DNA from 3 places in the Acerihabitans sp. TG2 genome. Region 1 is predicted to be linked to each of the others. Evidence: predicted binding sites of a transcription regulator. Region 1 holds the regulator's gene; each other region holds the start of a gene.
What was found. The regulator PurR, encoded in region 1, represses purine synthesis genes. The targets are predictions, from matches to a motif close to CANGCAAACGTTTGCNTG.

Region 2: guaB (IMP dehydrogenase) is a predicted target of PurR. The motif match lies at 1,357-1,374, and genes of this name have one in related genera.
Region 3: SJI19_RS13950 (NCS2 family permease) is a predicted target of PurR. The motif match lies at 1,127-1,144, and genes of this name have one in related genera.

What each region holds. Positions count from the first base shown of each region.
Region 1 covers NZ_JAYGJO010000010.1:109,861-113,328, forward strand. The annotation lists gene SJI19_RS11235 (riboflavin synthase subunit alpha) at 1-171, shown strand, start outside; gene cfa (cyclopropane fatty acyl phospholipid synthase) at 259-1,410, opposite strand; gene purR (HTH-type transcriptional repressor PurR) at 1,876-2,892, opposite strand; gene SJI19_RS24850 (YnhF family membrane protein) at 3,188-3,277, shown strand; gene SJI19_RS11250 (C40 family peptidase) at 3,412-3,468, opposite strand, start outside.
Region 2 covers NZ_JAYGJO010000023.1:83,501-86,968, forward strand. The annotation lists gene xseA (exodeoxyribonuclease VII large subunit) at 1-1,265, opposite strand, end outside; gene guaB (IMP dehydrogenase) at 1,427-2,890, shown strand; gene guaA (glutamine-hydrolyzing GMP synthase) at 3,016-3,468, shown strand, end outside.
Region 3 covers NZ_JAYGJO010000014.1:99,546-103,013, reverse strand. The annotation lists gene SJI19_RS13950 (NCS2 family permease) at 1-1,051, opposite strand, end outside; gene SJI19_RS13945 (substrate-binding domain-containing protein) at 1,578-2,606, shown strand; gene SJI19_RS13940 (sugar ABC transporter ATP-binding protein) at 2,617-3,468, shown strand, end outside.

The DNA.
Region 1 (3,468 bases):
TGCGTTCATTTGATTCCCGAGACACTAGCCCGGACGACCCTGGGTAAGAAACGGTTAGGGCAGCGGGTCAATATTGAAATCGACTCACAGACCCAGGCAGTAGTCGATACCGTTGAGCGGGTGCTGGCACAGCGGGATGCGATGTCCGCCACGTCGGTAACCTCACTCTAAACCGCGCAGTAACGAACGCCGGGCATGATTGACCCGATATGATCTTGCCCATCATGCCCGCAAGTCTGTCTTGCGGTTACAATCTTGCTAACGTGCTACCCGAATGCCGCCTTCTACACCCTCTGGGCTGAAAAGTACCTGCCAAAGCTGGATGTTTCGCGCGCGAAACGCACCGGCGCAGGCGTTCAAATAATAAGTGAACATGCGATAAAACTGGTCAGAGTATTTGTCGGAGAGTTTTGGCCAGGCAGCAATAAATCGTTCGTACCACGCCATAAGTGTCCGGTCATAATCTGCGCCAAAATTATGCCAGTCCTCCATCACAAAATGCCGTTCGCTGGCTTGAGCAATGTGCTGAACCGACGGCAAGCAGCCGTTGGGGAAGATATACTTATTTATCCAGGGGTCGACACGCATGTCGGTTTGATTCGAACCAATAGTATGCAGCAGGAATAAACCGTCGCGCTTAAGGTTATGATCAATTACGTCAAAATAGGTTGAGTAGTTTTTGGGGCCGACATGTTCAAACATGCCTACAGAAACTATCCGGTCGAACTGCATATTCAGATCGCGGTAATCCTGCAATAGGATCGTCACATCCAGGCCTTCACATCGCTTTTGTGCCAGCTTCTGTTGTTCGGCTGAGATGGTAACGCCCATGACGGATGCGCCATAATTTTTTGCTGCATAGGCGGCCAGGCCACCCCAACCGCAGCCGACATCCAGCAAGGACATGCCGGGTTTAAGCTGCAATTTATTGCAAATCATTTTTAGTTTGTGAGATTGTGCTTGTTCCAGATCGTCAGTCTGGTGCCAATACCCGCACGAATACTGCATATAATGATCAAGCATTTGTTCAAACAGATCATTTCCCAGATCATAATGCTCTTTGCCCACTATCCAGGCGCGTTTTTTTGACTGCAAATTCAGCACGCGCGCAGCGGCAACGCGAAAAGTATCCTTTAAATGATGCGGAAGTTTATTTTCCAGTCCGGCTCTAAGCACCCGTTGGAAAAAAATGTCCAACCGGTCGCATTCCCACCAGCCTTCCATATAGCTCTCACCTAAACCGAGTGACCCGTCTTGCAACACGCGCTTAAAAAAACCGGGATTGTTGACCCGAAGATCAAAAGGCCTTGAGCCATTGATTTCAACGCCGGCTTCAGTGAGCATTTCACAGACGATACGGTACCACGCGTTATCATGAAAGCTCAGATCTTCAACACACGAGGAACTCATAGCTTCTCCATCACCTTTACTTTGTATTGTCCCGTTAGGTACAGCCAGGCTGTTTCCTGCGGGCCTTTATAAGAATCCACGATTTACCGTGGTGTCTGAAGTTCCGCCATCAACAACAGCGGAATATAAAGCAAGCCTAAGATTGGTTTATCGCTGGGGGCTTTATAAAAAGGGTGATGCCATGCGGCAAACACAACATTTTTGTAATAAAAGTTACTAGACAACTCGTTATAATTGTTAACGATATTAAGTATAAGCCTGCATTTGAGTTTAGACAATAGTTAAGACTGCAATGTATTTTGTGATATAACTTAATGATTTCCATGCTGAACTATTGCGTGTTGGGAACAAAAGCCAAATGACAATACCGCGTATCAGCTGTGCCATATTAGCCGCGATTCGTTCGCTAATGACACGGCGCCCGGTGAGAATGATGGCGCCGGTGGGTGGGGTGTAGAGGTAACGTTAGGAGAGGCAAGGGCCATCGGCAACCGAGCGCCGTTCAATCAGTTGAGGATGGACTTCGATGCATTTAGCATCTTCTCTTTTACTGATAATGCGATCGAGTAGCATGGTCAGCGCAGCTTCTCCCAGTTCCTGTTTTGGCTGATGGATAGTGGTCAGTGCGGGAGAAAAAAAGCACGAATTGCGCACATTATCATAACCGATAATCGAGATATCGTCCGGTACGCTTAAGCCTAGTTCATTGATGGCGCACAAGGCGCCCATCGCCATGATATCTCCACCACAAAATACGGCGGTGGGGCGTTGTGCTTGCGCCAGGATCTGTTTCATCGCGCGGTAACCCGATTCAGGTTCAAAATCACCTTGTACCACCCAGCGTGTCTCAACAGGTATTCCGGCTTGTTCCATCGCATGGAGATAACCACGGTGACGCCCGCCGCCAGTATTGCGCGCCAATTGTCCGGGTATGGCGCCAATGGCGCGATGCCCGCGTTTGAGTAAATATTGGGTTGCCAAGTATCCACCGGCGAAGGCGTTATCAATGATGGTATCGGTAAAATCGCGACGCGCTTCGCCCCAATCCATTACCACCATAGGAATATGACGGTACTCTTCGAGCATATCCAACAGTGCTTCGGGATATTCGGCGCACATCACCAATAAACCGTCGATGCGTTTTTGCGCCAGCATAGCCAAATAGGCACGCTGTTTATCCAGATCGTTATGTGAGTTGCATAAAATCAGTGTATATCCTTGAGCGAAACACTGGTGCTCTATTGCCTCGATGATTTCGGCAAAGTAGGGCGCTTCGCTGGTACTGGCCAAGAGGCCAATGGATTTGGTGCGGTTGACCTTCAAACTTCGCGCCACAGCGCTCGGGGAGTAATGCAGGTATTTTATCGCGTCCAACACGGCAATTTTTGTTTCCTCCGCGACGAAACGGGTTTTATTAATGACGTGTGAGACGGTGGTCGTCGATACGTTAGCGCGTTTCGCCACATCTTTGATGGTTGCCATGCTTTAAATACTCCTAAACGCCCTGAATGAATGACTGTCGAAGGCGCAAGCACTTTACGACACAATAAGAAAGAACCGGTAATTTTCCTTGATTCGGCGACAAAGTGAAAGTGTTAAATGTTGCGCATGGCTGTGAAGCGACAAGCATTTCAATCATAAATGTGCCAGAATCGCGTTAGGCAGACATCTGCCATCGACTGGCAGCGCCGCTCGCAGATCATGCGTGATAACGCTATTGCGTCATTATCTGCCGGACGCCGCGGCTGATAGGCCAGCAACATGTTAAGGAGCCATTATGAACAGCGATTTCAAAATATCATTAGCGACCACAATATTTTCACTTTTTGTTATTATGGCGTTCAGCTTTACTGCCGTCATGAACTGACTCTATGTGCAAATAAAAAAGGAGCCATGGCTCCTTTTTTCAACGCTATAGTGGTTTGTCCCTCGCCTCTTCCCTTTTCCAAATGCCTTGACTGCGCGCGTCACTCCCATCATTTATAGTAATGCAATCGAGCCTTAACGGATCGTTTTGGGGGTCACTACGCGCCGCGCGCCAACATAGTGATCCTGCCA
Region 2 (3,468 bases), on a different contig from region 1:
GTTTTAAGCGGGCTGACCGCCTCCAACTGCGAACACAACCTACCGAACGACTGCTGCCGTTGGTTTAACTGGCGATTCATTCCCTGCTGCAATTGATAACCCAACTCCTGCAGCCGCCCTTGCTGGTTTAAGGGGGCGGCGATGCTTTGCTGCAGGCGGTAGCGCAGGCTTTGCAACTGCTGCTGCGCGCGGCTGATGCGTGCAGCGGGTGCCTGCTGATGCAAGCGCTGAAGTGTGCGTTCATGGCGGCGTTGCGCCAGGCGCAACTGCCCCTGTAGGTTATCATCCAGGCGGCGGCGTAACTTGATGAGCGCGGTTTGCTGACGAGCCAGGCGCAGATGGGGATGCTGCTGCTGCAAACGGTGCTGGAGACGGGTAAAGGCCTGTAGCCGCTGCGCCAGATAATAATCCAGCGCCATTTCCAGACGCTGGCGCTGCGACTGGATTTGTCGCACCAGTTCCAATTGATTGCGACTGACCAGTTCCGCTGCGGCAGAAGGGGTCGGTGCGCGCAAATCGGCGACGAAGTCGGCAATGGTGATATCGGTTTCATGGCCAACGGCGCTGACCACCGGCAAGATGCTGGCAAATATTGCCCGAGCGACCCGTTCATCGTTAAAGCTCCATAAGTCTTCCAGCGATCCACCACCCCGGCCGACGATCAGCACATCGCATTCGCCACGCCGATTGGCGTTTTCAATCGCCCGGACGATCTGCGCCGGCGCGTCCAGCCCCTGCACTGGGGTGGGGTATATCACCACCGGTAGCGACGGGTCGCGCCGGCGCAAAATATTCAGAATATCGTGCAGCGCCGCGCCGCTGGCGGAGGTGATCACGCCTACTTTGCGGGCTGGGCTGGGCAATGGCTGCTTATGGATTTGGTCAAAAAGTCCTTCGGCGGACAGGCGCGCTTTAAGCAGCTCAAACTGCTGCTGCAGCAAACCGTCGCCGGCAGGTTGCATACTTTCGGCAATCAGCTGATAGTCGCCGCGCGGTTCATACAGCGTCAACGCCGCGCGCACCAGCACCTGTTGACCGTTACGCGGCGCAAAAGTGACCCGCCGGTTGCTGTTACGAAACATGGCGCAGCGCACCTGAGCCCGGTCATCCTTGAGGGTAAAATACCAGTGGCCAGACGCGGGCTGTGAAAAGTTGGAGATTTCGCCGGTAAGCCTGACCTGGCCCATTTCGCCTTCCAGCAGTTCTCGTACCGCCTGGTTAAGACGGGAGACGGTAAAAATCAGCGCGGTAGGGGGTATGGACATGTGAGCCAGATCAACTTCCTAAAACAAAGGTTAATCGGTTGATATTACTTATCGTGTCGCGGTTATCAAGCATTTTTTTTAAAAAGTGCTGGAGGCAATCGGTTACGTTCTGTATAATGCCACGGCAATATTTTATACATTAATTCGGTGAGATATTGCATATGCTACGTATCGCTAAAGAAGCACTGACGTTCGACGATCTCCTCCTGTTACCCGCGCATTCTACCGTTTTGCCTAACACGGCCGAACTTGGCACGCAACTGACTAAAACCATACGCTTGAATATCCCTTTGCTGTCCGCTGCCATGGATACGGTGACCGAAGCGCCTTTGGCGATCGCCCTGGCCCAGGAAGGTGGCATTGGTTTTATCCACAAAAACATGTCTATTGAGCGCCAGGCGGAAGAAGTGCGTCGGGTGAAAACACATGAAAGCGGGGTGGTCACCGACCCTAAAACCGTCACCCCCGGCACCACGCTGTCCCAAGTGAAAGAAATGACTGCCCGTTACGGATTTGCCGGTTTTCCCGTGGTAACCGACGACAACGAACTGGTCGGTATTATCACCGGCCGCGACGTGCGGTTTGTCACTGATTTGTCTCAGCCGGTCACTGCGGTCATGACGCCGAAAGAGCGTCTGGTGACCGTCAAGGAAGGTGAGGCCCGCGAGGTGGTGCTGCAAAAGATGCATGAAAAACGCGTGGAAAAAGCCTTGGTGGTCGACGCGCATTTCCATCTGCTCGGCATGATCACGGTGAAGGATTTCCAAAAAGCCGAACGTAAGCCAAACGCCTGCAAAGACGAACGTGGTCGTCTGCGTGTTGGCGCCGCAGTGGGTGCCGGTGCCGGCAATGAAGATCGCATCGACGCGCTGGTTGTCGCCGGCGTTGATGTGCTGTTGATCGACTCCTCCCATGGTCACTCCGAAGGGGTACTGCAGCGTATTCGTGAAACCCGCAACAAATACCCTGATTTGCAAATTATCGGCGGTAACGTCGCCACCGGTGCCGGTGCCGTCGCGCTGGTCGAAGCCGGTGTCAGCGCGGTCAAAGTCGGTATTGGCCCAGGTTCCATTTGTACCACCCGCATCGTTACCGGCGTTGGTGTACCGCAAATTACCGCCATTTCCGACGCGGTTGACGCATTGGAAGGCACCGGAATCCCGGTTATCGCCGACGGCGGCATCCGTTTTTCCGGCGACATTGCCAAAGCCATCGCCGCCGGCGCGTCCTGCGTGATGGTTGGCTCGCTGCTGGCGGGTACCGAAGAGTCCCCGGGTGACATCGAGTTGTTCCAGGGCCGCTCGTTCAAATCCTATCGTGGCATGGGATCCCTTGGCGCGATGTCCAAAGGGTCATCCGACCGTTATTTCCAGACCGACAACGCCGCCGATAAACTGGTGCCTGAAGGTATCGAAGGCCGAGTCGCCTACAAGGGCCGACTAAAAGAGATTGTGCATCAACAAATGGGTGGCCTGCGTTCCTGTATGGGTCTGACCGGCTGTGCTACTATCGACGAACTGCGCACCAAGGCTGAATTCGTTCGCATCAGCGGCGCCGGCATACAGGAGAGCCACGTTCACGACGTTGCTATTACCAAGGAATCGCCTAACTACCGCATGGGCTAAGCCCTAGCTGTACGCGAATCCTGAGTTGCGGAATGGCTGAGGCCGGCCATTCCCCGTTTTAACTATACCCGACTGCGGTCGGGTGGTTTTTTCATATTGATATCCGCTCCTGGAATACGCCCCATATGACAGATAATATTCATAAGCATCGCATTCTAATCCTGGATTTTGGTTCGCAATATACCCAGCTGATTGCTCGGCGGGTCCGCGAACTTGGCGTCTACTGCGAACTGTGGGCCTGGGATGTGACTGAGGCGCAGATTCGCGCTTTTGCCCCCAGCGGCATTATTCTCTCCGGCGGCCCGGAAAGTACCACAGAACAGGATAGCCCGATTGCGCCCGAGTACGTCTATCAGGCCGGTGTACCGGTGCTGGGTGTGTGCTACGGTATGCAAACCATGGCCATGCAACTGGGTGGGCGAGTGGAAGGATCCAACCAGCGCGAATTCGGTTATGCCCAGGTAGAAGTGTTGCAAGACTGTGCTCTGGTGCGCGATATCCAGGACTCGTTAAGCGCCAACGGCAAACCGCTGCTGGATGTGTGGATGAGCCATGGTGACAAGGTGACCAGCATCCCT
Region 3 (3,468 bases), on a different contig from region 1:
ACAGTAACGCCGGTGCGGTGGCGAACGCTGGAACGCTCGATGCCAGTGGTGCGAAAAACAGGCTGGCCAGAAATAAAATACCGACGACGACTGCCGTCAAACCGGTACGGCCGCCGGCGCTGACGCCCGCAGCGGATTCGATATAGCTGGTGGTGGTGGACGTCCCCAGCAGAGAACCGAACAAGGCGGCGGCGCTATCGGCGATCAGGGCTTTGCCCATCCGCGGAATGTTGCCTTCCTCGTCAGTCAGTCCGGCGCGTTTGGTGACGCCGATCAAGGTACCGGAGTTGTCAAATACGTCGACGAACAGGAAAGCGAACACGACGCTGACCAAAGAAATGTTCAACGCACCACGGATATCCAATTGCAAAAAGGTGGGGGCGATGGACGGAGGCATAGAGACAACGCCGACAAATGGGCTAAAACCCAAGGCAATGGAAAGGAATGTCACCGCCAGGATGCCGATTAATACCGCGCCAGGCACGCGGCGGGCTTCCAATACCACAATGATAACAAAACCGAGCATGGCGAACAGCGGCGCGGCTTTACCTAAATCGCCTAATCCTACTAGGGTAGCCGGGTTGGCTACTACGATGCCCGCGCCTTCCAGGGCGATAATCGCCAGGAACAGACCGATACCGGCGGCGATTGCCGATCTTAACGGCAAAGGGATACTTCTGATAATCCATTCACGGATTTTGAAAATCGATAACGCAAAAAAGATCAGCGCCGACAAAAATACTGCACCCAATGCCACTTGCCAGGTGTAGCCCATGTGCAGCACCACCGTATAGGTGAAGAATGCGTTAAGACCCATGCCTGGGGCCAGTGCTATGGGGTAGTTAGCGATGAAACCCATTAACGCCGAACCAATGGCCGCAGCCAGACAGGTGGCGACGAAGACCGAGCCCTTGTCCATGCCGGTGGCGCTTAGGATTGAGGGGTTAACAAAAAGAATATATGCCATTGCCAAAAAAGTGGTCAGCCCTGCCAAAATCTCAGTTCGCACATTGGTGCGGTGAGCTTTTAATTGAAATAGTTTTTCTAACATGAATATTATCTCTATGAAGTTGTTAGCACAGCTTAAGCAATCGCTATGCCACTATATTCCGCCGGTGATTCAACGGACGCAAACGATGTCGCGGGGGCATTATATAGCTAATTGTGGGTGTTACAGCAGATTAATGCGCTATTGACTAAAACTTTCCGATCCTAATGGTTCAGCCCATTCCCTATTTTGGTGCATATGTTTCATTAGCGTGCATCATTGCCCCAGGGTGAGTAGGTTTCATTCGCGTGCGTCACTGCACCTATGGTGCGTAGTTTTTATTGGCATATCACGACCTCACCGAGGGTGTCGTTCTGCTCACGTTTTGTCCTCTCTTTTTGACGGCCTTCACGCTTTCGACAGAATAAATAAAGCAAAAGTTGAACAAAATATTCACATTATTTATACATAATATTGTAATTTATTTCATTCATAAGAAATAAATTACACGTTTTCGGGCTCGCAGTCCCGTATCAGTGCGGCCGTCGCGGTTGAGCCAGACCAACTTACTGTTATGCGGAGAAAAAAAATGAAAAAAGCACTTTTAACTCTCGCCTGTCTGTTTCCGGCATTGGCCTTTGTCGCAAACGTTAGCGCCAATGATTCGGCCCCGCAGTTCCGCTGTAAGCCAGGTGAAACCTACTACATGAACGTGATGGTTACCGGGGTTGAATATTGGTTTCCGGTCTATGAAATGTTTAAACAGGCGGCGCATCAGCTAGGTTGTAAAACGGTATACGGTGGTACGCCGGCCTATGATGTTAACCAGCAACTGGCCAGCTTCGAACAGGTATTGGCGCAAAAACCAGCCGGGATTTTTTTGCATCCGATGAATCCTGATCCTTTTATCGAACCAATAAACCGAGCTGCGCAGGAGGGTATACCGGTAGTGACTTTTGCCGCTGATTCCCCCAACAGTAAACGTGTTGCTTACATTACGTCGGATAATTTCCGCGAAGGCCGGGCGGCGGCTGATCTAGTGGCCAAGGCAAGCCAGGGGAAAGGAGAATATGCGGTACTGGAGAATCCCGGTCAGGATAACCACGATCGGCGGGTCAGCGCTTTTATCGATGAAATGAAAACCCACTATCCCGACATGAAACTGGTGGCGCGGGCGGCGACCAACCAGGATGCATCCAAAGCGTATAATGCCGTATTGTCAATCTTGCAGGCCCATCCCAACCTGTCGGTGTTGTTTATGCCGGAGGCCAGTTCGGCTATCGGCGCAGCGCAGGCAGTGGTAGAAAACGGCGGTAAGGTCAAGGTCATTACGGTGGATGTGAATGCCAAAGTGTTGGATATGATCAAAGCTGGGCAAGTTTATGCCGCTATTGATCCCAACCAAGGCGTACAAGGTTATATGGGGTTTATGACACTGTTCCTTGCGGCCCATCCCGAATTAATTGATCCCATGAACGATGCCAAACGCACTGGTGTCAATCCGTTCTCGTTCCCTCTATTGGACAATGGCTTTGCCATCGTCACCAAAGAGAATGCCGATGATTTTCGCTGGGACCGCTATTTAAAACGCCGTGGTAGCAAAGGCATTAATGAATAGGGGGTCGGTTATGTCTATTTTACCGCCATTAACACCGACCTTGCCATCGGCGTTGCGCCTTAGTGGGATCTGTAAATCTTTCGGGCCAGTTCGCGCGTTGCATAATGTCAACTTTGAGCTGGCGGTGGGTGAAATTCATGCCCTGGCCGGCGAAAACGGTGCCGGAAAATCGACCTTAATGAATATTATCGACGGCATTATCAAGCCTGATGCCGGCGAGATCCGGGTGGGGGGCCAGGTGGTAGCGATCCGCCGACCGGCTGATGCCCAGCGATTGGGCATTGCGTTGGTGCATCAGGAAATCGCGCTCTGTCCGGATATATCGATTTATGAAAATATCTATATGGCCCATATCAATACCGCCGGGAAAATCTGGGTCAACCATGATGAACTTCGCCGTAAGGCGCAAAAGATAATGGATCGCTTGGCGCCGATCCCGGTGAGCGCTCGGGTGGGCGATTTATCGCTTTCCCAGCAGCAGTTGGTGGAAATAGCCAAGGCGTTGACGCTGGAGTGCCGAATTCTGATCCTGGATGAACCCACCGCGGCGTTGACTGAGCCCGAAGCGCAACGGTTGTTTGCGATTATTCGGCAACTGCGGGCCGACAATCTATCGGTGATTTATATCAGCCATCGCATGGGCGAAATATTTTCCCTGTGCCAACGGATAACCATTATGCGTGACGGTTGTACCGTCGGTTGTGATGATCTGGCCACTATGACCTCTGATCGGGTCATTACCCGCTTGGTGGGGCGCGAACTGACGACGCTTTATCCGGCCAAACGCGCATCATGCCAACACCGAGATCCGGTGCTGCAGGTTGACGGGTTGTCCGATGATCGCCGATTTTTCGATATTTCT